Regions from separate parts of the Neobacillus sp. SAB-20_R2A genome, predicted to be linked through region 3. Evidence: riboswitches for the same ligand, from Rfam matches in the RefSeq annotation. Region 3 holds a riboswitch; each other region holds the start of a gene.
The links. A riboswitch is a leader RNA that binds a small molecule or an ion and turns the genes downstream of it on or off. The one in region 3 is predicted to bind cyclic di-GMP.

Region 1 (5,962 bases), 160 kb from region 3:
CTGAACAGGAAGAAGTCTGGATTTAAAGCTGCCATCGATTTGTACGATTTAAATGGCGGGATCTCTCCCTGGCCGCCGGTATCCCCGCCCCAAACCATGGTTAACGGTTTTAAGCTGTTTTCTTCCGGTGCGGTTTTGAAGGAACCGTTCACGTTATATTTGCTGGATACCGCATGGGCACGGTAATAATAGGTTGTATCTGGCTTCAACCCGTCAATTTTTACATTCACTGTAAAATCATGCGCCACATCAGCGGGGCTAGTTTTAACAATTGTATCTTTCTTAAAAGTGCTGTCCGTGGAAATTTCAAATTGAACATTTGTTGCCGCGTTAGTGCGTGCCCATAGAATCGCAGACGAATCGGTTACATCCCCGCTCGCCACTCCATGTGAAATAAACGGTTTTTCAACTAAATCGACAAGCAGGTCCGTATTGTTGGTAAACGCACCGTCCACACCCAGGGAAAGCAATGAAACCATATCGTCCTGAGCATTTACGGTCCACGGGTGGATGAGAAGCTGGTTCTGGTGGGCAGCCTCCATCAGCTTCGGAACAACCAGCTCCTTACTTGGGCCGACCCCTGCAGCGTATTCAGAGATTCGCTTCATTTCCTGATGGACATCCTTACCTGCCAGCATGGCTCCAGTATAAAGCTGGATCAGCTTGACATCAGGGGCAAGTGTTTTTAACTTACGCAGTGAGTCCTCGCTGAACGACTCTAGAAAAAGCATTTCGCTGTCAAGGACATTTGTTTTTTTCAAAATATCAATGACTTTCTCTTCCATTCCAGGGTAAACGTTCGGTGCTTTTGTTTCCATATAGAGGCCGACTTTGCCGTTTCCGTGCTGTTTGACAAACTCGATGGCTTCCTCAAGGGTTGGTACCTGCTGTCCGATGTACGCTTGTTTCGCCTTGTCCGGGTAAGCTTTGTTAAACCAGGAACCTGCATCCAAACGCTTGATTTCATCGAGGGTAAAATCCTTTACCCGCCATGGTGCCCGGTCCGGATAAAGCTCCTTGGCATTCGTTGTCCTCGCCAGTGTTTCATCATGCATCGCGATCAGCTGACCATCCTTGGTCATTTGCAAATCAAATTCTACATAATCTGCCTTCAGCGTCATCGCCTGCTTGTAGGCTGCAAGAGTATGTTCCGGGCCATAAGCGGAGGCACCGCGGTGGGCAATCACCGCCACATCAGAGGTAAGCGGGCGCAAAGTCGATTGTCCATTTTCAGTCGGAGAAATTTCAATCGGCTTGGCCAATGCGGCATAAGGGGCGGCGGCCGTTACCGCCAAAGACAAACAAGCCAATCCTGCTACTAAACTCTTTCTCATTCTTCCATCAACTCCTGTAAGAATATGTATTTCATATCTAAAAATACAGGAGAAATATTGAGCCGCTATTAATAGAATTTGAGAATATTGTAAATCGGCCAAAAACAGGTCTTTTGATGCATGGGGACGGTTCTCATGCATCATCGCCAGTTACTCTAAACAAAAGTACCGCCAGAATGGTTCACAGTCTTCATTTTTTCGAAATATTCTATAAAGGGTTAAATCTTTTATAGGGAGTATGTTTATGAATCCTGATTTCAATCCTTCTAAGCTGCATGTTAACTGCTTGCCTTCCTCACCATCGTTGCAGGTTTATGGCCGAAAATACACTTTGACACATTCCGATACGACAGGTGACTTGTTTTTGAGCATTGGCTATCATTATGATTTAACAGGTATTAACGTTTCCAAGCGTGATGAAGTAATGGCAGAATGGATGACAACAAAGAAGGGGGCGCCTATTTTAAGCGGAAATGTGTATGTGAGTGGAGGGGAATTTGATGAACAAACGGCACAGCGGCGATTCCTGATCTTCCAGCGTGAATTGAACCTTGCCCTATCTGCTATCATCTATGGCGACCAATGTCTTTTCCGTCAGTATCCCGAACTGCTCGATGCAAACATCTTTATACACTTTAACTCAATCTATCCAGCCTTTAACCAGACCATGTACTATCGTACTCCGCGTCATTATACGTAGGGACGGTTCTCGTGCCTCATTTCAGTTGTTGCCCGCCATTTCCCCTAACTTAACTATTGGTAATAATCGGATTGACTTTTGACTTCTAGTACACCATTTTTTGAAACATAAGAACCGTCCCTCTGCCTCAAAGCTGACTCAGTACAGGCAATTGTGAGGCAAGAGAACCGTCCCCGTGCTTCAATCTGAGACTATTGATGTATTCCATTATTTTTTTTAAAAAGTTATTATATTTCGTTGTAATGGTTTAATGATGTTATAAAGTCTTGGAGTAGAGGGAAGGTATTTTTGAAATGTCTTTGGATTCTTTGGTATTGGCTTTTTCAACGGCGGACATAGACTATGACATGTTAAAAAATTTAGGAATTTCGATTGGAATTTTGGCTGTATTTATTCTTTTTAGAAACCTGTTTACCAAATATGTGTTTCAGTTGATTGTAAAATTGGCCCGCAAAACACCGACTGAATTTTTAACACAGATTTGTTTGAGTTTTGAGCGTCCTTTAGGGTGGGCGTTTATTATTGTAGGTTTGTACCTGGCGATGGATTATTTCCCTTTTATGGAGCAGCAAAATGCGTTGTTTATCAAATTTTTGCGTTCGATGATCATTGTTTTAATTACATGGGGATTGTTTAATTTGTCCTCTCCTAGCACAGGAATATTGATCAGTGTTAATGAAAAAATGAACAATAAGATTGATTTGATTCTTCTTCCGTTTATTTCGAGGACCATTCGCGTCATTATTATCGCCATTAGTATCAGTATTATCGGGCAGGAATTTAATTATGATGTCAATGGATTGGTTGCCGGCCTTGGCTTAGGGGGACTTGCCTTTGCTTTAGCGGCAAAGGAAGCTGTTGGGAATCTCATTGGCGGGGTCGTGATTGTCACGGAAAAACCTTTTTCGATTGGAGATTGGATCAAGACGCCGAGCGTTGAGGGAATCGTCGAAGATATCAATTTTAGAAGCACGAAGGTTCGAACCTTTAGCCAAGCTCTAGTGACGGTTCCAAATGCGACACTCGCGAACGAAGCGATTACGAACTGGAGCCGTATGGGAAAAAGAAAGATCGATTTTCACTTAGGACTTAACTATAAAACCACGAAGGAAGAATTGGAACGAGTAGTAAGGCGGATTGAACAATTGCTAAGGACTCATGAAGAAATCCACCCGGATACCATTATGGTCGCGTTCGACCACTATAATGAGAGCAGTCTCGATGTTTTGATTTACTTTTTCACAAACTCGACCGTTTGGGCAGAACACGTAAAAATCAAACACGAAATCAATCTAGAAATCATGGCAATACTAGAGGAAGAGGCAGTAGAAATAGCCTTCCCAAGCCGAACCCTCTACGTCACCCCACAAACAAACGAAGTATTCCAAACAATGGGCTCTGTTGATTGAGTGATGCATGGGGACGGTTCTCGTGCATCATTTTTTGGAGCATAGTTTTGTTATTTAAGGGTTTGACAACTATTTTGATGCATAAGAACCGTCCCTCTGCATCATTTTAACGGGACCATCTACTCATTTTTTGTTGTTTGTTATATATTTAAGTAGAAAATGATGGACGGGAGTCTTTTGGGTGTCGTTCTTCATTTGTAAAAGGCAAATCTATCGAAAGGTAGAGACGCAAAGTCACAGGCCTAAGGCATATATCGCTATGGCGGCTGGGTTGCCAAATGAAGAATCGCGAAAAGGCTCTAGTTTAATAGAGTTTATTTCGAGATTCTTCCTTTAAACAAAAACTAGTTTAGGAGGAATTTTTTTATGCAAAAAAGTAATCAGTCGTTCAAAAAGGTTCGCAATGTTCTTGCGACAAGTGTCGTAGCTGCGGGATTTGTGTTTTCTGGTGGAGCAGGCTCGGCGTTCGCGGAGGAACCCGTGACGACTGCTACACCAACAGAAGACACTGTTCAACAGGATCAGACGGTTCAGGAAGGACAAACAGTTGATACAACTACTGAATTTGAATCAACCGATGCAGAGGCAACATCTTCGGAGGCTTCCGAACCAACAACTACCGTGGATGCGGGGGCTGCAGCAGATACTACTGAAACAACAACCGATGCTACGCAAACAGAGGGTACGACAGAAGTATCAGGTGAAGAACCATCTTTACTACCTGGAGATTTTTTCTACTTTGTAAAAAAATTAATGGAGAATGTTCAATTAGCGTTAACCTTTGATGAAGTAAAAGAGTCCGAGTTGCTGGCATCTTTCGCGGAGGAACGCATTAAAGAGGCAGAGGCGTTGCTTGCTTCTGGCGAAGAGGAATTAGCCAATGAAACGCTTCAACAAGCGCTGGAACAACAGGAATTGGCTTTGGCCAAATATCAGCAAGGTGAGGCGGTTGAGGATTCTCAGCCTGGGACGTCTGAAGATGAACCAGCGACTAACGATGATGGTACAACTGTTGAAGGCGACGAAACGGCAGCACCTGTTGACCCAGTCCGGGCAGCGATTGAGGCTAAGTTTGCTGCTAACCTGTTAGCGTTGCAGACCGCTTTGGAAAAAGTGGACAATCCTCGTGCAAAAGAGGCGTTAGCCAAGAATGTCAGCAAAGTCCAAGAAAAGATTGAAAAGAAAATCAACAAGAAGTTAGCGGAGTTGGAGCTTAAGCAGGAAAACACTGGGGACGACCAAGCCGCGGGCGAAGTGGAAGATGAAACCACCAATGAACAACCTGAAGAAGTAAATATGGAGTCTACGGAAGATACCGCAAATACGGCAGATGTTGAAAAAGCCACGAATGAGGCTGCCGAGGAAACTGAGCAAAAGCCTCTTGAGAAAGTTAAGGCAGTTGCACAGACCACTGTAAATCAAGCTAAAGCAGAAGCGCAAAAACTGGCAGAAAGCCAGCGTGAGGCGGCAGTTAAAATAGAGGAACAAAAACGTGCTGATGCGGCAAAACTAGCAGAGCAAAAACGTGAAGAGGCCGCAAAGCAGGCAGAACAAGCGAAAGAACAAGCCCAAAAGGCTCTGGAACAACAACGCGAAAAAGCACAGAAGCAGGCCGAACAAGCCAAAAAGGCCCAGGAAAACTCAAAGAAAACAGAAGGTCAGTAAAAAGAATGATGCATGGGGACGGTTCTCATGCATCATTTTTTGATTCGCCACTGATGCATGGGGACGGTTCTCATGCCTCTAATTTTTTGCACCCCCTAAATGGTAAAAAGATGAAAAGCAATTTAAAATATTATATGATAGAGCTGTAACCTCAGATAAACCCCAGGAACCAGGCAGAACCTAGGGACGGTTCTCGCGCTTCTTAATTAATCCACTTTTACACTACTTCTATATGACTATTCCCTTAATAATAACTATTTGGTCTACAAAACTTTTTATTTAATACGGCCTTTGTACATTTTTTGAGACATAAGAACCGTCCCCGTGCTTCACCTTGTTTCCCCATTTAAATTCAAGGTTAGGTGATTGTGATGCCCCGAAGTGCAAGGTTGAAGAGTATGAGCGGTGTTTACCATATTATGTGGAGAGGAGCGAATCGGCAGGAGATTTTCCATGATGATGACGATTGTAATAGGTTTCTTGATATTTTAGTAAAGTATAAAGTGGAATCGGACTTGGAGATATATGCCTGGTGTTTGATGGGCAATCATGTCCATCTCCTTATCCGGGAAGGTATTGAAACCATTTCCAATACGATGAAGCGGATTGGTGTCAGCTATGCCTCGTATTATAACTGGAAGTACGACACGACAGGGCATTTGTTCCAGGGGCGATTCAGAAGTGAAAATGTAGAAGATAATAGGTATTTACTAACAGTTACTAGGTACATTCATCAAAATCCCGTTAAGGCTGGAATCGCAGACAGTCCAAATGAATGGAGATGGAGCAGTTGCCGTGAGTATTATAGTGAACACCGTGATGGTAGAAAGCTGCTTGATGCAAATTTTATTTTC
Region 2 (5,962 bases), 560 kb from region 3:
TTTATTTCGTACAGGAAATGCTGAAAGATCAAGGCCTAAGCATCACCGGCAGCACCGTCGTTGTCTCTGGATCCGGCAATGTTTCCATCTATGCGATCGAAAAAGCTACCCAGCTTGGCGCTAAAGTTGTAGCCTGCAGCGATTCATGCGGCTATATCTATGATGAAAACGGCATTAATGTCGAGACTGTGAAACAAATTAAGGAAGTGGACCGCAAGCGCATCAGCGAGTATGTGAAGTACCATCCGGAAGCGCAGTACTATGAAGGCTGCTCCGGCATCTGGTCGATTCCATGCGATATCGCTCTTCCTTGTGCAACACAAAATGAAATCAATGAAGAGTCTGCAAGAATGCTGGTGGCAAACGGCGTGAAAGCTGTTGCCGAGGGCGCTAACATGCCATCCACTCTTGAAGCAGTCGATGTATTCTTAAACAACGATGTTCTGTTTGGCCCTGGTAAAGCAGCCAATGCCGGCGGTGTGGCAGTTTCCGCACTAGAAATGGCACAAAACAGCCAGCGCTTGTCTTGGACGTTTGAAGAAGTTGATGCTAAACTGCATCAAATCATGATTAACATATACCAAAACGCTGTGAAAGCATCCGAAGAGTACGGCTTCCCTGGCAACTTGGTGGTTGGTGCCAATATTGCCGGATTCACTAAAGTCGCTGACGCGATGATCGTGCAGGGCGTTATATAAGATTTTTGAAAAATCCCCTTTTTGTGAGGGGATTTTTTTGTGCCTGCATGTTTTTGGGTGTGGTTGGTTACATTAACCATTGTTCAGTTTAAATAGGAGGTTCGAATAATGGATAAAAATCTTGAAGGCAGCACGCATGAATTTGTAGAAAGGATTCATGAAAAACAGGAAAAGGATTTAAAAAATAGACAGAATCAGGGCAGTGATACGCCTGCTAAAAAATTGCCTAATAAGACGCATTGATCCAAATATAAAAAAAAAAAAGGGAGCTCCACTATTTTAGAGAATCTCCCTTTTTTCTTTAGATTAAATCCTATTCTTATAATTCTTCTAATAATTTTAGTAATGTTGTAGCTTGATCCGCTGTTAATGTCTTCCCACGTTGTGCTAGAACTTCATTTTTGTAAGCATTCTTTTGGTTATTTGCAGTTTTAATGTTTCCTCGCTTAAGTGATTCCTGAGCTGCCTCTAATTTCACTATTAATGAATGGGCAATGTCCTGATTAGTAATTAATAGGGTAGTTAATTTTTCTAAACTACTATAGGTCACTACAACTTTAAAGGTCACATCAACACTGTTTGGATTTCCAGCGTTATCGGTTGCAGTAAATGTAACCTTTTTGTCACCCAGTCCCAACTCATAAGCATTAGCTGAGTAGTCTTGGCAAGGAGAGGCTAGTCCAGACTCAGTATCGTTAGACAGACACTTGATTTGAATTAATTGGTCAACCTGATAGATTTCTTGGTTTCCACTCACAGTTATTTGTGGTCCTGTCTTATCAATATTAACTGTGGCCGCTTCGTTATCACTAACATTACCGGCATTGTCTATTGTTCTAGCAAGAATTGTTTTGCTTCCTTGCTCACTGATTGTAAATGGTTCATTGTAAGGTTCCCATTGACCGTCGCCAACTTTATATTCTGTTTTTGCAACCCCACTTAAACCTTCTTGGTCTCGACCTTCTTCAATTGAAATGGTCACATCTTGGTTTGTCCAACCTTCTTTACTTAAAGTTATTTTAGGTTCGGATGGGCTTTCCTTATCGATTTTTACAGTAACTTGATTAGTTTCACTTACATTTCCTGCAATGTCTATAGTGCGTGAATATATTGTGGTTGTTCCGTTCCTAGAAATTTGAATAGGATCAATATATTTAATCCATTCATTAGACTCCTCAAGTCTGTACTCAGTTTGATTGACGCCACTTATATCTTCATTCACATTAGTCAGTTCTTCACCCTCATTAATAGTCACAGTAACATCCTCTTTCGCCCATTCGACATCAACAGGACTCACATCAAACGTAGGTTTAGTCGGTGGTGTTATATCGTATTTAACATCTTCGGTAGCTTCGTCATTTATATTCCCTGCATTATCAACTACCTTAACGTAAATTGGGGTAATACCTTCCTTTTCAACGGTAATTATATCACCAGGAGTGTAATCTAACCATTCACCATCATCACCAATTTTGTACATTACTTTGGAAACACCGCTGCGATCATCATTAATATTCTCAATAGTAAAGGTAACTGCTTGGTTCGTCCAATCTGTTCTGCTTAAATGAATTGTTGGTTCATCAGGTGCTGTACGATCAATTCTTACTTGAATTTCTCTTTCCTCCCCTGTATTACCCACATAGTCAATTGAGCGTGCATGAATCGTTGTGATTCCTTCAGTAGTTACTTGGAATGGTGAATTATAGACAACCCATTCATCAGAATTGCCAAAACTGTATTCTGTTTTCTCAACGCCACTATCCGAGTCAGTTCCTTCATCAATAGTAACTGTTACCGAATCCCCGTTAGTCCATTCTGTATTTGCATTAACTGTTGGTTGTGTTGGGCCTGTTCTGTCTATTTTTACATCGATTGGAGTTGTTACTGTTTTGTTCCCAGCAATATCAACTGAACGAGCATAAACTTTATACTCACCTGCTTGATCAAAATCAATAGGTGACGTATAATCTTGCCAATCTCCATCATCAATTTTATATTGTGTCTTTTTATAACCACTGCCATTCTGTTCATCCAGACCATCGGTAAGGGTTACAATTACATTTTCCTTTGTCCAATCAGGATGGTTAGAAGATATACCTGGCTCGCTTGGAGCAGTCTTATCAAATTTTACAGTTACACTTACAGATTCACTAGTGTTCCCTGCATCATCAACCGTTCTAGCAAATATAACAGTCTGTCCTTCTGACTCAATGGTTACTTTACCTTCATATTTAATATAAGTACCATTTTCACCAATTTTATATTGAGTCTCCCTAACACCACTTCCATTGACTTCATCAACCCCAGGGGTAAGTGTGAAAGTTACATTTTGATTAGTCCAATCAGTCGTGCTAGGAATAATTTCTGGAGATGTTGGTGCATGTGTATCAATTTTTGCATATTCATTTGTTTCATGACTGTAGTTTCCTGCCTCATCAATTGTCCGTGCAGTTATTTTTGTGAGTCCCTCTGTATCAATTACACTTGGTACCTCGTAATCTTGCCAATCACCATCATTTATTTTATATTGGCTTTTTACAACTGGACTACCGCTGATTTTTTCACCATTTTGAACTGAAAAGGTTACTGTACCATTCGTCCATGTTGATGGTGTTAATATTATGGATGGACTAGTCGAACCTGTCCTATCAATTTTAATAGTTGCCTCGGCAACTGTACTCGGGTTATTTACATTATCCAAGGTTCTGGCATAGACCCTTGTTTCCCCTTCATTCGTTACTTTTACCAGTGCATCATTTGAATAATCAATCCAATTTTCATTATCCGTCCCAATTTTATATTGTGTCTTTTGAACTCCACTGCCACTGTCGGCACCTGAAGTTATGGTAAAAGTGACATCTTGGTTTGTCCAACTAGAGGCACTTGGAATAATTGTAGGCAGTGTTGGACCAGATCTATCAATTTTCACCTCTGTTTGACCTTGATTACTAATATTCCCTGCTATGTCAATGGTTCGTCCATAAATGGTTGTTATACCTTCTGAGGTAATTTCAACTGGGCTATTCAAGTAATCGGTCCATGTTCCATTACCTATTTTATATTGGTTTTTGAAAACACCACTTAGACTATCAGTTCCTGATGAAAGAGTAACTGTAACTTTATCTTGGTTTGTCCAATCATTTGGTGAAGCTGTTAAAATTGGGCTTGAAGGAGCCGTTTTATCTAATTTTACAACAGCCGTTGCTTCAACACTTGTATTACCTGAATTATCTGTCGATGTAGCAATAATTGTTATTTCACCCTCACCAGGAACTATGACAGTCTGTCCGGAATACAGTTGCCAGACTCCATTATCCCCAATTTTATATTCAGTTTTAACAACTCCACTTCCACCCTGATTATCTTTTCCAGGAGTAAGTGTAAAAGTAACATTTTGATTGGTCCAATCTGTTATATTAGGGCTTAAGTTAATCGTAGGTGATGAAGGGGCTGTCTTATCTACTTTAGCGCAGTTAGGGTTACTTGGTGTGTTATCACAATTACCAGGATTCCCATTTCCGGGATCGGCATGTACAAACCCAGGTGAACTTAATGATCCCATTAATATAACTATCAACATTATATTAATGTATTTTCGTAAAACTTTTTTCTTCATAATTTACCTCCTAGATCCATTTTTCAAACTACCTAAGAGGGCCGGTTACACTACTAACTCCATATAACCTAAGTGTCCAGATTGCCGGTTATATATCATCGCTTCCCAAAAAATAAAAGAATTGCCTGAAATGATAATTTCATAGCTCACCCTCTTCCCATTACTCCCCAAATCGATATCAACTTCATAGGGTGTGTTCTGTTTATAGAACTATATATCTATGAAAATATTATAATTTAAACTATAGTTTATAGGTATTTTTTCCCTTCGACATGTTCCAACTAATTTTCGGCAAATTTCAACAAAACTTTAGGGAATTATTAAACAATTGTAGAATTCACAATAAATCCAAAAAAGAAGGTCCCCCTTAAGAGCACCTTCTTGAGCTTACGAAATCGGCAAACATAATCAACGTATTACTGAAGTGCAACCCCATTCACATATAAACCGCCGGTAGATGAAACTAACTCAACAGCAGTTACAGTATGCCCTGAATTTCCTGGGAACTCTTCTCCAACCGCAGGAATGTTACCAACCTCCGTTAAAATGCCTTCATATCCTATCAGATTAAAACCAGTATATTGGTTTGCTTTTCTTGGATCATATGAAACGTTGCTATCAACAGAAGAGGTCCTTTCATGTGCTACGTAATGAGTTTCCTCTCCTCTTGTACCCTCACCAGTATCCCATGTGACCGTAATTGCATAAGTTTCTTCTGATTTATACGTGAAAACAAGATTATTAGCTTCAGCCTGCATTTTAGCATTATTGTACCCTAGCGCAGTTTGGACATCACCTTTACCCACAAACCCTTTTCCTGTTGACGGGTCGATGGTTACTGCCGCAAAAGCTGAACTTGCCATAATTCCTAGAGCTAAAGCTCCTGCTGCTACCCCTGATAAAATCTTCTTCATAGTCCTCTCTCCTCTTAGAAAAATAATTTTTAAAACCTAAGAGGGCCGGTTACACTACTAGCTCCATATAGCCCAAGTGTCCAATTTAAGGCTATACTTCAAAGCTTCCCCGAGTTAAGGATGTAAATTCGGTTTAAAAACTATCATTACATCCTTAAATTCACGACATTTTGTAATATTGCGTGGCCACTTTAATATAAAAATATCGTTTCTATGAATTCATTATAGATTAAACTATAGTTTAATGGTGGTTTTTTCCTCCGACATAATTCATGTTAGTTTTGCAAATTTCATTCCCATTCATAAAAAAAGAGCACTAACCTTTGTTAGTGCGTTTAAAAAATAGGAGGAAAATAAAGTTAGAATCTTACAAAGTTCTATATTAAGAATATATTAAACAATAGTGGAATTAAATAACTTTCGAAAGACAAAATCCGTCAAAATTTTAATTTTTTGTAGAAAAATAATTATTTAAATTGTAAATTTTCTCAAGTAACATAATTAAAAATGGTATAAAAGTACTGATTAACAGGAGAATCGTCATGAATCATTTCAGGCGGCAGCATATCTATTTGTTTTTCCTTATTCCTTCTATAGCTTTGACAGATTTATTTATTGTTTTCCCCGAAGAGCTGGAATGGAATATTGTTTTCTTTCTTTGCATTATGGTCCTGTTTGACCAAATTAATTTGAAGGTTTTTTCCGGTTTTGGCTATTCCTTTTTTCATGTAATA
Region 3 (5,962 bases):
ATTGGGTATCTTTTTATTTACTAAAAATCTTCCAGATAAATTAAAAAGGCACCAGCCTTCTGATGGGTATGCATACATAGCGGCAGGTGACTCCAGCGGAAATGGGGATACCCTTTATACGGGTGATAATGAAGATGTCAGTTTGTTCGAAAAATGGCTGATTCCGCTCGGGTTAGTGATTGGCATTTTATCCAGTTACCTCGGGATCGGCGGCGGCTGGCTTCTCGTTCCCATCTTAATCTATGTATTTAAAGTACCGACACACAATGCGGCGGCCACGTCCATTTTTTCGCTCTGCCTTTATTCAACGATCGGTGTGATTGCGCAGCTATTCTATGGCCATGTCGATTGGCCAGCTGTCATCTTTGGCGGCATCGGTGTGATCGTCGGCTCACAAATCGGGGTCCTGCTCTCGCAAAAAATCCCCGGCAAAGTCATCATCCAAATGCTGTCCGTACTATTAATATTTATTGGAGTTCGGATGTATTTTTCTTGAAAGAAGCATGGGGACGGTTCTCATGCCTCAAAATTTTGAGGCACAAGAACCGTCCCCATGCATCAAAACCCCTGCGAGCTTAGGCCCCGGGGGTTTCGTTTATGTGGAAGTTTTCGTTTTCTGCTATTTTCTGCATTGGTGGGGCGGCTTTTTGTTTTTTGCTCATGAAGAAGAAGACGCCGAGCAGGACGAGGAGGCCGCCGGCGATTTGCCAGCCTGATAGTCGCTCTCCGAGTAAGATGACAGCCAAAATGGTGCTGCCGACCGGTTCGCCGAGAATACTCATCGAAATGGTCGTGGCGTTCACATAGTTTAGCAGCCAGTTATTAATCACATGGCTAAGGCTCGGAACGATTGCCAAGAGCAGGAAAATCCCCCATTCCTTCGGCGGATAATCGAGAAACGGCACTCCGGCCCACAGATTATAAACAACAAGCACAATCCCCGCACAAAGGAACACGCTAAAGCTGTATATCCAGTGGGATACATTTTTCACGACGGTTTGCCCAATAAATAAATAACCGACCACCGCGATAACGCTGAAAAAGGAGAGCAGATCGCCACGGATGGCATCAGCGCTTAAACCGAAGTCTCCCCAGCCAATCATCATCGCTCCGATGATTGCTATCCCCATTGTTGCCAGTGCGGAAGCAGTCGTTCTTTCTTTAAAAAGAAAAAATCCGCCTACCAGCGAAATGATCGGCTGCAGGGCGAGAATGATGGTCGAGCTTGCAACCGTGGTTAACTTTAATGAGCCGAACCAAAGAACAAAATGCAGGGCCAGAAAAACTCCGGAGAAAAAGAGCATGGCGCCATTCTTTGGACTCACTTTTTTAAACTCCTTGCGTTTCACCCAGACCATCGGTGCCAATAACAAACTGGCAAACAACATTCGGTACATACTTAAAATTGAAGCCGGCGCGTCGGACCATTTCACAAAGATAGCCGAAAACGATATGGCAATAATGGATATAGTGAGCGCCAGGCTGATGGATTTTGAACTTATAGATTGTTTCATTGCTGCTTCCTTCCTTGATGGTGTTTTGAATGAACTCACACAAATCTATTACTATTATCGCAGATATTGTTCGAAATTCGTAGACCTTTATTTTCCATGTCCAAAACCAATCAAGGGGGGAATTAATTCTTAACAATAACTATTTAATCTCATTTTATGGTAAGTAATCTTTTGTTCGAGCTTGCACTGCAACTCATAGTCAAGACAGTCTGCAAGCAACAGCTCATGGTAATTCACCCTAAACAAGTGCCACTCTTTTTTGAATTTAGCTAATAATGTATTCATTCCATTTTCAACCCCTCTTCTATTGTCATAAATCGCAGGAGTCCGTATTCGGAAGCTGGCTAGCATGATGATCGGAATGACCAATGACCTTAGCCCCTGTAGCTTTGCGTCGCCATTTTTCAATGGGTTTGCCTTTTTCGTACGATTTATGGAATTACTACTATTTTGACGATGAACAACTTGTCTCAGCAAGTGTTTTCCCGTTTTTTATATTGGGAAAAATTATTCCTGGACTTTCAGAATCATGATATCTACCCTTCGGTTAGCTTGGCGGTGCTCTACTGTGTCATTCGGATACAGCGGCTTTTGCTCGCCAAAGCCGGCAAATTGCAATTTATCAGAAGAGATGCCATTTTGCTCGAAAAAGTAAAGAACGGACAAAGCACGGGCAGAAGACAATTCCCAGTTCGACCTGAATCTGCCCCCGGTAATCGGGACATTATCCGTGTGGCCCTCAATGCTGATAGGGTTTTGCACTCCTTTAATCAAATCCAGCAAGTCACCCAAAATTGCAGGGGAATTTCCCTTCAATTCGGCGCTGCCGGACTCAAACAATATGACATCCTTAAGGGAAAGCTTGATTCCCTTAGGCTCGTCTTGAACGGTGATGACCTTCTCCAAGCCGCGTGCCTCGATATAGCTTTGAATATTCTCCATCAGGCTATGCAATTTTTCATTCTCTTCCTGTTTCTCTTCCTCGCCGGCAGTTTTTTCGAGCGGCTTCACCGTAGGCGAACTGGCATTTTCTTTTAAAATCAAACTGCTTCCTTTGCCGCTCAAAGCTGAATTCATCGAAACCATGATTTGCTGCAACTTTTCCGAATTGATACTGCTCGAAGCAAACAGGACGATAAACAAAGCAAGCAGCAGGGTCAAAAGGTCCGCGTAAGGAATTAACCAGCTTTCGTCCATATGCTCTTCATGGTCTTGCAGTTTCCGCCTCCTCACCATTCTATTCCTCCTTTCTTACAAGATGTCCTATTCAAAACGAAGCCTCTATTTTTCCAGCTTGAACTCACAGTCTTACAGACTCTCAACCTCTTTCACGACCATTTCCTCCTGTTTCAAACGTGCCTTTGTTGGCAAATAAACAGCCAGCTTTCGTTCAATCAATTTAGGTGTTAACCCTTCCTGGATGGCAAGAAGTCCCTCCATCATCATCAGTTTCAGGTCCTGCTCTTTTTTCGCAATACGCTTCAGTTTATTGGAAATCGGATGCCACAGGACATAGCCGGAAAAGATCCCTAACAGTGTTGCGATAAAGGCAGCGGCAATCGAGTGTCCGAGTTTGTCCATGTCCTGAAGATTTCCGAGCGCAGCAATTAAACCAACCACAGCACCCAAAACGCCTAGTGTCGGCGCGTACGTCCCCGCCTGGCTGAAGACGAGGCTGCCGGCCTTGTGCCGTTCTGCCGCTGCTTCCAGTTCACTGAACAAAATATCCTCCATTTGGTTCCGGTCACTGCCGTCAATAATCATTTCAAGGCCATTTTTTAAAAAAGGATCCTCGACGGACTCGGCAATTTCCTCCAATGCGAGTACGCCTTCACGCCTCGCCACCATCGACCACTCCACCATCATCTCGATGACTTCATCTTGGCTGGGCTGCTTTGGTTCGACAAAAGCAATTTTCAACAGCATCGGAATTTTTTTTATTTCACTCAAGGGAAATGCGATAAACAAGGCAGAGATCGTTCCGCCAAAAATAATTAAAAAGGCAGCAGGGTTCGCCAGTGCTTCAAACGACGCGCCTTTTAATACCATCCCTACACCGATAGAAACGATAGCCAGAATCAAACCGATAAATGTCGTCATAAATTTCTCCTTTTCTAATGATTGCTAAAATTAATAATTTATTGTAATTTAGTTTTACAAATATCGACAATCACAAACTTAAGCGTTTGGAAGGTGTTTTCCCTTGAAAGTAAGTCATGGATTTGGTGTCACGAACGATAAAATGTTTTTTCAAAAAGAAACGAAGCAAGCTGAATCATCTTCATTCCAACAGATTTTGACAGATTCAAAGACCAATTTGGTAAAAGAGCAGCTAAGCTCCCTTTTAGATGGGATTCGAAAGCAAGGGGAGCGATTGGTTCAGTCACGAACGGCTGCTGATCTTCAAAAATATAAAAAATTAATTCAATCCTTTTTGCAGGAAGTTGTAAAAAATGGCCTCTCTTTAGAAATAACGGATTCTTTCACGTCAATGAATAGGGGGAGGAGGCTAAAAATTATTAAAGAGATTGATAGAAATCTGTTGGAGCTGTCAAAGAAAATTTTAGAAAAAGAGGATGCAAATATTCAATTGCTTGATAAGATAGGGGAAATCAAAGGCCTGTTAATCGACCTCTATCTGTAATTTTGACACCAAAAGGATGAAAATAATGAAAAAAATCCTAACGCTAAGTGTAGTTCTTGTGTTAATCATCGCGGGCGGTCTTTTTTACTATCAATATCAAAAAAATAACCCTGTAAGCTCACAGGATAAGACGCTTGATCAGCTCGCTAATCAGACCATTCAAACGAAGCAAATCAGCACCAACCTAAATTCGGAAAACTTAATTCAAGTCCAGTTTTCGATTGAAATGGATTCCAAGAAAACGTTGAAGCAATCAGAAAAAATAAAGCCAATCATTGAAAGCGACATTATCAAGATTCTGTCTAAATCAAATAAAGACGATTTTAAGGATATTGCTGCCTTCGAAGGAAAAATCAAAGACAAGCTTAACGAGCGGTTCTCTGATGGGAAAATTATGAACGTCTATACAACGGAACTGTTGATTCAGTAAAATTTTAAAAAAGGAGAATGACGATGCTTAGAGGGATCGACACGGCGGCGTCCGGCATGATTGCCTTGCAAAGAAGGCAGGAGGCGTTGACGAATAACTTAGCGAATATTGAAACGCCTGGCTATAAAAAAGTGGATACAACCTTACGCTCCTTCCCGGAGGTTTTGCTTGAGCGGATTCATGACTCTGGGAATGGCAATGGCTCGAATCCGACAGGCTTCTCCTTGGTCGGGTCGTTGCAGCAGGGGGTCTATGCGCAGGAAAATATCTCAAGCTTTGCGCAAGGGGACCTTGTGACCACTGATAATCCCTTGGATGTGGCCATTGATGACAGGGCTTTGGCGGGGCAAAATGGGCAAAAGCCTGGTGCGTTTTTCGCTGTTATGACTGGTGCAGGTGAAGTCCGCTATACCCGGAACGGCAGGTTCACGGTGGACGAAGCGGGTCAGCTCCGCACGACCGAGGGGTATACGGTGCTAAACCCTAATGGCCAGCCGGTTCGGACGAGTGCGGAATTGGCCGGCGGTGATGTTTCTATTAGTGCGGACGGGGAGATTATTCTTTATCCGGATGATCTTTCTAGGAGGACGGTTCTGGATCGGATTGGGCTTGTTTTAATTCAAAATCCGAACGACCTGATTAAAGACGGGAACGGACTGTTCAAGCTGGAGGGAGGCGGAAACCCGCCGCCGTTATTGACCGAATTGCCGGCCGGTGTGCAACTGCGCCATAAGATGATTGAAAAATCGAATGTCGACCCGACAATGACAATGACGAACATGATGGAAAACGTCCGTATTTACGAAGCGAATCAGAAGGTTTTGCAGGCTTATGACAAGTCTCTGGAGCTGTTGAATTCGATTGGTAGAGTGTAATTTACACAGGTTTCTTACAAGTTTTACGGGGATTTTTTATGAAGGACTGAGCGTGTCGTCGCAAGTGGGGAAATGTCCTTCATCGAGGTTATGAAGGACAAACGGGGCCGCGGCAATCGGGGAAATGTCCTTCATCGAGGTTATGAAGGACAAATGGGGCCTTGGCAATCGGGGAAATGTCCTTCATCGAGGTTATGAAGGACAAAACGAGTCGCGGCAAGTGGGGAAATGTCCTTCATCGAAGCTATGAAGGACAAAACGAGTCGTGGTAGTCAAGAAAATGTCCTTCATCTAGGCTATGAAGTACAAACGGGGCCGTGACAGTCAAGAAAATGTCCTTCATCCTTGCCCACCATGGACACACAAGCAAAGGAGATGAATCTCATGAATACATCGCTATATATCGCCACAAGCGGCTTAAATGCCTATCAAAAAAAGTTAGATACGATCGCCAATAATATGGCCAATGCTGAAACTGCCGGATTCAAGAAAAGAGAGG
Region 4 (5,962 bases), 1.8 Mb from region 3:
ACTTAACAGAATTGCAGCGCGATGCGAATAAAATCTTTGGCTACTCTGCTAAGGAAACGTTAAACATTATGCAAAAGCTGTACGAGCAGCATAAAGTTTTAACGTATCCTCGTACTGATTCGCGCTACATTTCTTCTGACATTGTCGGAACACTCCCTGAACGGTTGAAAGCATGTGCAATAGGTGAATATCGTCCATTAGCTAATAAGGTCTTAAGTAAGCCTATTAAAGCTTCTAAGGCTTTTGTTGATGACAGCAAAGTATCAGATCATCATGCGATCATACCAACAGAAAGCTATGTAAACTTCTCAGCCTTCACAGATAAAGAGCGTAAAATTTATGATTTAGTCGTAAAACGTTTCTTAGCGGTACTATTCCCGGCATTCGAGTACGAGCAGTTAACGCTGCGAGCCAAAATCGGTGATGAGAATTTCGTGGCTCGTGGAAAAACGATTATTTCAAGTGGCTGGAAAGAAGTTTACAATAATCGCTTTGAAGATGACGATGCGTCAGATGATTTGAAAGAACAGATTTTACCTCGCATCGAAAAAGGCGATACATTAATGGTGAAACTTATCGCACAAACGGCTGGACAAACAAATCCGCCAGCTCGATTTATTGAGGCGACATTACTTTCGGCAATGGAAAACCCTGTAAAGTACATGGAAACAAACAATAAACAGCTCGCAGAAACATTAAAATCTACGGGTGGACTGGGAACTGTTGCAACACGAGCTGACATTATTGAAAAGCTATTCAACTCGTTCTTAATCGAAAAACGAGGCAAAGACATTCATATTACTTCCAAAGGCCGGCAATTGCTGGATTTAGTGCCGGAAGAGCTAAAATCCCCTGCTTTAACAGCGGAGTGGGAACAAAAGCTTGATCAAATTGCGCATGGCAAGTTAAAAAAAGAAGTGTTTATCAGCCAAATGAAAAACTACACGAAAGAAATCGTGGCTGAAATTAAAGCAAGTAATAAAAAATATAAGCACGATAATATTTCTACAAAAAATTGTCCTGACTGTGGAAAACCAATGCTTGAAGTGAATGGCAAAAAGGGAAAAATGCTCGTTTGCCAAGATCGGGAATGCGGGCATCGTAAAAATGTCTCACGTGTTACAAACGCACGCTGTCCACAATGCCATAAAAAACTTGAGCTGCGTGGCGAGGGTGAGGGACAAATCTTCGCATGTAAATGTGGATATCGTGAAAAACTTTCTGTTTTCCAAGAACGCCGGAAAAAAGAATCCGTCGGGAAAGTGGATAAACGGACAGTACAAAAATACTTAAAGAACCAGCACAAAGAGGAAGAACCTTTGAATAGTGCGTTGGCTGACGCGTTAAAAGGGTTGAAGTTTGACTAACATCATACTTAAGGGGCTATTCAAGAAGAGTGATTTCTTTATGAATAGCCTCTTTCATTCATTATCCTGCTAAAGTGATAATGTGCTAAAATTCAGAAAATTTAGTTGACAGGCAAGGTATCTGTCACATAAAATATTATCAAACTAATAATAATTTTTAGAATGGGTGGAAAATCATGAGGCAGCGCCGAAGAACCGTTCAAAATTTTATAACGTTTATTAAAGAGGCTGGATTCCAAATCTAATCAGAAATGGAATCCAGCCTCTTTCTTTATCTTACTAAAGTAATAGAGGAGTGGAGAGAAATGATCACATTAACAGGTAACAGTCTAACATTGGAGCAGATGAAGGAAGTATTGTACCGCGGCCAAAAGGTTGGCGCTTCGGAACAAAGCATGGAGGCAGCAGCCAAAAGCAGGGAAGCGGTGGAACGAATTGTTTCTGATCGTAGAGTGGTTTATGGAATCAATACCGGGTTTGGAAAGTTCAGCGATGTACTTATCGATAAAGAACATGTGCAGGATCTGCAGTTGAATTTAATTCGCTCGCATGCCTGTGGGGTAGGGGAACCATTCCCAGAAGTGGTGTCAAAAGCAATGGTCGTTCTTCGTGCCAATGCCCTGTTAAAAGGTTACTCAGGCATTCGTCCGGTAGTCATTGAAAGACTGATTGAGCTGGCTAACAAAGACATTATTCCGGTTATTCCGCAGCAGGGTTCATTAGGTGCTAGCGGGGATTTGGCGCCATTATCCCATTTGGCATTAGTTGTTGTAGGTGAAGGCGAAGTATTCTATAAAGGCGAGCGTGTGGAAGCAGGCATTGCCCTTCAGCAGGAAGGTCTTTTCCCACTAACACTTGAGGCTAAAGAAGGTCTTGCTCTCATTAACGGAACGCAGGCCATGACAGCTATGGGGGTCGTCGGATACCTAGAAGCAGAGCAGCTTGCTTTTGAGAGCGAACTGATTGCTTCCATGACGATTGAAGGGTTAAATGGAATTCTCGATGCTTTTGCAGAAGAGGTTCAAGTGGTCAGAGGCTACCAGCAGCAGATTGATACAGCAGCAAGAATCCGCCGCTATTTGAGTGACAGCTTATTAACAACGATGCAGGGAGAACTGAGGGTTCAGGATGCTTACTCTCTTCGCTGCATCCCGCAGGTTCAAGGTGCTTCCTGGCAGGCGCTTGATTATGTAAAAGAAAAGCTGGAAATAGAAATGAACGCGGCCACTGACAATCCACTAATTTTTGATGATGGGGAAAAGGTCATCTCCGGTGGAAACTTCCACGGGCAGCCAATTGCTTTTGCAATGGACTTTATGAAAATCGCAGTAGCAGAACTTGCTAATATTTCAGAACGTCGTGTGGAACGGTTAGTTAATCCGCAATTAAGCGATCTGCCACCGTTTTTAAGCCCGCAGCCAGGCCTGCAATCAGGGGCAATGATTATGCAGTATGCAGCGGCTGCACTTGTTTCAGAAAATAAAACTTTGGCGCATCCAGCTAGTGTGGATTCCATTCCATCATCGGCAAACCAAGAGGATCATGTCAGCATGGGGACAATAGCATCAAGGCATGCTCATCAAATCATCCAAAACACTCGCAGGGTCCTTGCGATTGAGATGATTTGCGCCATGCAGGCCGTCGAATATCGCGGTGTAGAGAAAATGGCGACCCATACGAAGAACTTCTATGAAAAAGGCCGGGAGCAGGTGGCATCCATTAAGCAGGACCGCATCTTCTCGAAGGATATCGAAAGACTGGCAGAATGGCTGAAAACTGTGGAATTTTCTCAGTTTATGAAGAAATTAAGCTTCGAAAAATAAACGGAGTAAAAAGGCGTGAAAACTCTTCACGCCTTTTACTCTGTCTGCTCAGGAAGCAGGCGGGCGGTATCCTGCCGCGTGTCCTCTTCCTCAATTCTATTTTTAAAGGCCTCCTGGGTGACAATAAACTCTTCATCCCCAATTGCCTGCTCAGCATGACTCTCGGTCATGGTGTTCTTGGGGAATTCACCCGGATGGTTTTTGTTTTTATGATTAAAATGTTCTCCACGTGCCAAGTCTAACACTCCTTTCGTTATCGCTTGTAGCATGCCCCAATAAAGCTGAAATCATTACCGATTTATTTTTCAACCGAAATGGACCTTTGTTATAATAAATATAGTGAGTATGCTAAAAAAGGAGGGCAATAACATGGATATGTTTCATATTGTCTCAGAAGATCGGATTAAAAAAGCATACAAAGATGGAGAATTTGATAATCTTCCTGGATATGGAAAACCCCTGAAGCTTGAAGATTTATCAGGTATTCCAGAAGAACTGCGCATGGCTTACAAAATCCTGAAAAATGCAGGCTTTTCAGAAGAGGAAAACCATTTACGCAAAGAGATGATGACCATCGAGGATCTCATCAAAAAATGTGACGACAGCGGTAAGAAGGAAGATTTGCAAAAAAAGTTAAATGAAAAGCTCCTTCGCTTTAATCAATTGATGTCAAAACGAGGGGCGAAAACAAATTCGTCAATTTTCAAAAATTACGAACAAAAGGTAGAAAAACGGTTTAAATAAATTCTGATTAGCAAAAAAAAGCTGGCGAGGAGAGAATTTTTACAATTCCTCTTCACCAGCTTTTTCTTCTGATTTGGCAGGCTTGCACATGCGGTCTAAGAAATAACCTGCAAATACCATAAAAGCAATGGGGATTGAAAAGTTTAACACATGGACAATGGTCAATGCCTATCACCTCTATTTTTGTTTTGAATATTAACAATATTCTGTATATTAATATGTTGTTAATATTATATGCTAATCGTCACAAATTAGACAAATGTTTTCGTCATAAAATCAGAGCCAAAAATAAAGAAGGAAAAATTTTCTTCCCACAAATTAGGAGAATATTCGACTTCAAATGCTCTATTATTTATATATTCCATTTTCAGGCAATGGGAATTAGAGGAAAAAATGCGGAAGTTTGTCAAAAAATGTCTAAAAAGGGGGTTCAGAATATTAAAAATGCTGACAAAAACTAACACTTTGTTATAAAAGGACTAGTTATAATGAACTTACTAAAGAGTTAGTATGAATTTAGTCCTAGAAAAGATGAACTAATGAAATAATAAATAGACAGTTATTTTTCAGAAAAAGGCAAACTTGGTGAAAATCAAGGACGCAAAGCCGAGGGTCTAAGGTGGAAATAGAGAGAAGCTATGATGGCCGGGCTGCCTGAAATACGGGTAAGTATTTTAGGGGGTTGTTAGTATGAATTTGGAGATTGAGCAGATGGAGAAGCTTGACAAGGATTGGCTAGTACTAATTATGGAAGCTAAGAAGATTGGATTATCGGTAGAAGATATTCGAAATTTCCTAAGCGGAAATCACCAATCAGAACAATTTGTTACATACCAAAATGAAAAAACATCCTACAAAAATTAAGAATTTTTGTAGGATGTTTTTTTTGTACATTTTAACTATTGTTTTGATTGTTCCGCCATTTATTAAATTCCAAGAACTCGCGGAATTGATCTTTTGAAACACCGGAGGTCATGGCTTCCTTTACTAAATTCATCCAATCATTGTCCAATGCCGTCTTGTCAATCTGCTCATGTATTAAATGCTCAACCGGAATGTTTAATACACCGGCAATCTTTTCAAGAAACTGTATGGACGGATTCTTTTGAAGGTTTCTCTCAAGCGAGCTTAAATAGGATTTTGCAACACCTGCCTGCTCTGCTAGTTCAGAAAGTGACATCTTCTTCTCTTGGCGGAATTTCTTTACGCGGTCACCTATCATGGATTCTCACACACCTAAAAATAATTTATAACATCATTCTATCAAAAAGAATTTGAGAGTACCATATTAAGAACAAAGGAATATGGCAAATTATCGAAATTTGCATAATTAATTTTTACATTGAGAAAGTAGTTTTGAAAAATAAGTCCGTTAGCGTTAATATTAAAGTGTTGCCAAAAATGTCATATAGTAATCGTTTTTTATATACCAGCATTCGCACAAATCGGTCTCCAGACAAAAGAATTTTTTCAAAAAGGCAGGGGAATATTACATGATTGTCTTAAAGTCACAACGAGAAATCGAAGCAATGAAAAAGGCAGGAGAAATCCTCGCTGCCTGTCACAAAGAAATTGCCAAAATGATTAAGCCAGGGATTACCACTTGGGAAATTGATCAGTTTGTAGAGGGATTTTTAAAAAAGCATAATGCCACTCCGGAACAAAAAGGTTATAAGGGCTACGAATACGCAACATGTGCAAGTATTAACGATGAAATCTGCCATGGCTTCCCAAGAAAAGAACCACTGCAGGAAGGGGATATTGTCACAATCGATATGGTTGTTAATTACAACGGAGCCTTGGCTGATTCAGCATGGTCTTACGCAGTTGGCGAGGTTTCCGAAGAGACTAAGCATTTGTTAAAAGTCACAAAGGAAGCCTTGTACAAGGGAATTGAACAAGCGGTTCCAGGCAACCGGATTGGCGATATCGGTCATGCCATCCAGACTTATGTGGAAAGTGAAGGACTCTCGGTTGTCCGCGACTTTATCGGACATGGGATTGGAGCAGTGATTCATGAAAAGCCGG

Region 1: it holds a riboswitch for cyclic di-GMP, as region 3 does, so the genes downstream of both, V5M37_RS26705 (DUF5667 domain-containing protein) here and V5M37_RS26040 (DMT family transporter) in region 3, are expected to answer to the same signal.
Region 2: it holds a riboswitch for cyclic di-GMP, as region 3 does, so the genes downstream of both, V5M37_RS28490 (OmpL47-type beta-barrel domain-containing protein) here and V5M37_RS26040 (DMT family transporter) in region 3, are expected to answer to the same signal.
Region 4: it holds a riboswitch for cyclic di-GMP, as region 3 does, so the genes downstream of both, V5M37_RS05650 (anti-repressor SinI family protein) here and V5M37_RS26040 (DMT family transporter) in region 3, are expected to answer to the same signal.

Annotation. Positions count from the first base shown of each region.
Region 1 covers NZ_CP145895.1:5,440,589-5,446,550, reverse strand. Annotated here, with positions in the region: gene V5M37_RS26720 (glycerophosphodiester phosphodiesterase family protein) at 1-1,334, opposite strand, end outside; gene V5M37_RS26715 (staygreen family protein) at 1,579-2,034, shown strand; gene V5M37_RS26710 (mechanosensitive ion channel family protein) at 2,328-3,443, shown strand; cyclic di-GMP riboswitch class I at 3,637-3,722, shown strand; gene V5M37_RS26705 (DUF5667 domain-containing protein) at 3,810-5,108, shown strand; gene V5M37_RS26700 (transposase) at 5,507-5,962, shown strand, end outside.
Region 2 covers NZ_CP145895.1:5,837,243-5,843,204, forward strand. Annotated here, with positions in the region: gene gdhA (NADP-specific glutamate dehydrogenase) at 1-698, shown strand, start outside; gene V5M37_RS28485 (DUF4023 domain-containing protein) at 807-941, shown strand; gene V5M37_RS28490 (OmpL47-type beta-barrel domain-containing protein) at 1,018-4,314, opposite strand; cyclic di-GMP riboswitch class II at 4,345-4,429, opposite strand; gene V5M37_RS28495 (hypothetical protein) at 4,731-5,228, opposite strand; cyclic di-GMP riboswitch class II at 5,265-5,346, opposite strand; gene V5M37_RS28500 (hypothetical protein) at 5,771-5,962, shown strand, end outside.
Region 3 covers NZ_CP145895.1:5,281,932-5,287,893, reverse strand. Annotated here, with positions in the region: gene V5M37_RS26045 (sulfite exporter TauE/SafE family protein) at 1-496, shown strand, start outside; gene V5M37_RS26040 (DMT family transporter) at 576-1,514, opposite strand; cyclic di-GMP riboswitch class I at 1,847-1,942, opposite strand; gene V5M37_RS26035 (flagellar motor protein MotB) at 2,022-2,747, opposite strand; gene motA (flagellar motor stator protein MotA) at 2,823-3,614, opposite strand; gene V5M37_RS26025 (YaaR family protein) at 3,718-4,158, shown strand; gene V5M37_RS26020 (flagellar basal body-associated FliL family protein) at 4,184-4,588, shown strand; gene V5M37_RS26015 (flagellar hook-basal body protein) at 4,612-5,463, shown strand; gene V5M37_RS26010 (flagellar hook-basal body protein) at 5,848-5,962, shown strand, end outside.
Region 4 covers NZ_CP145895.1:1,132,468-1,138,429, forward strand. Annotated here, with positions in the region: gene V5M37_RS05625 (DNA topoisomerase III) at 1-1,367, shown strand, start outside; gene hutH (histidine ammonia-lyase) at 1,673-3,190, shown strand; gene V5M37_RS05635 (hypothetical protein) at 3,226-3,426, opposite strand; gene V5M37_RS05640 (DUF1992 domain-containing protein) at 3,560-3,934, shown strand; gene V5M37_RS05645 (hypothetical protein) at 3,974-4,099, opposite strand; cyclic di-GMP riboswitch class I at 4,500-4,592, shown strand; gene V5M37_RS05650 (anti-repressor SinI family protein) at 4,625-4,798, shown strand; gene V5M37_RS05655 (helix-turn-helix domain-containing protein) at 4,830-5,156, opposite strand; gene map (type I methionyl aminopeptidase) at 5,428-5,962, shown strand, end outside.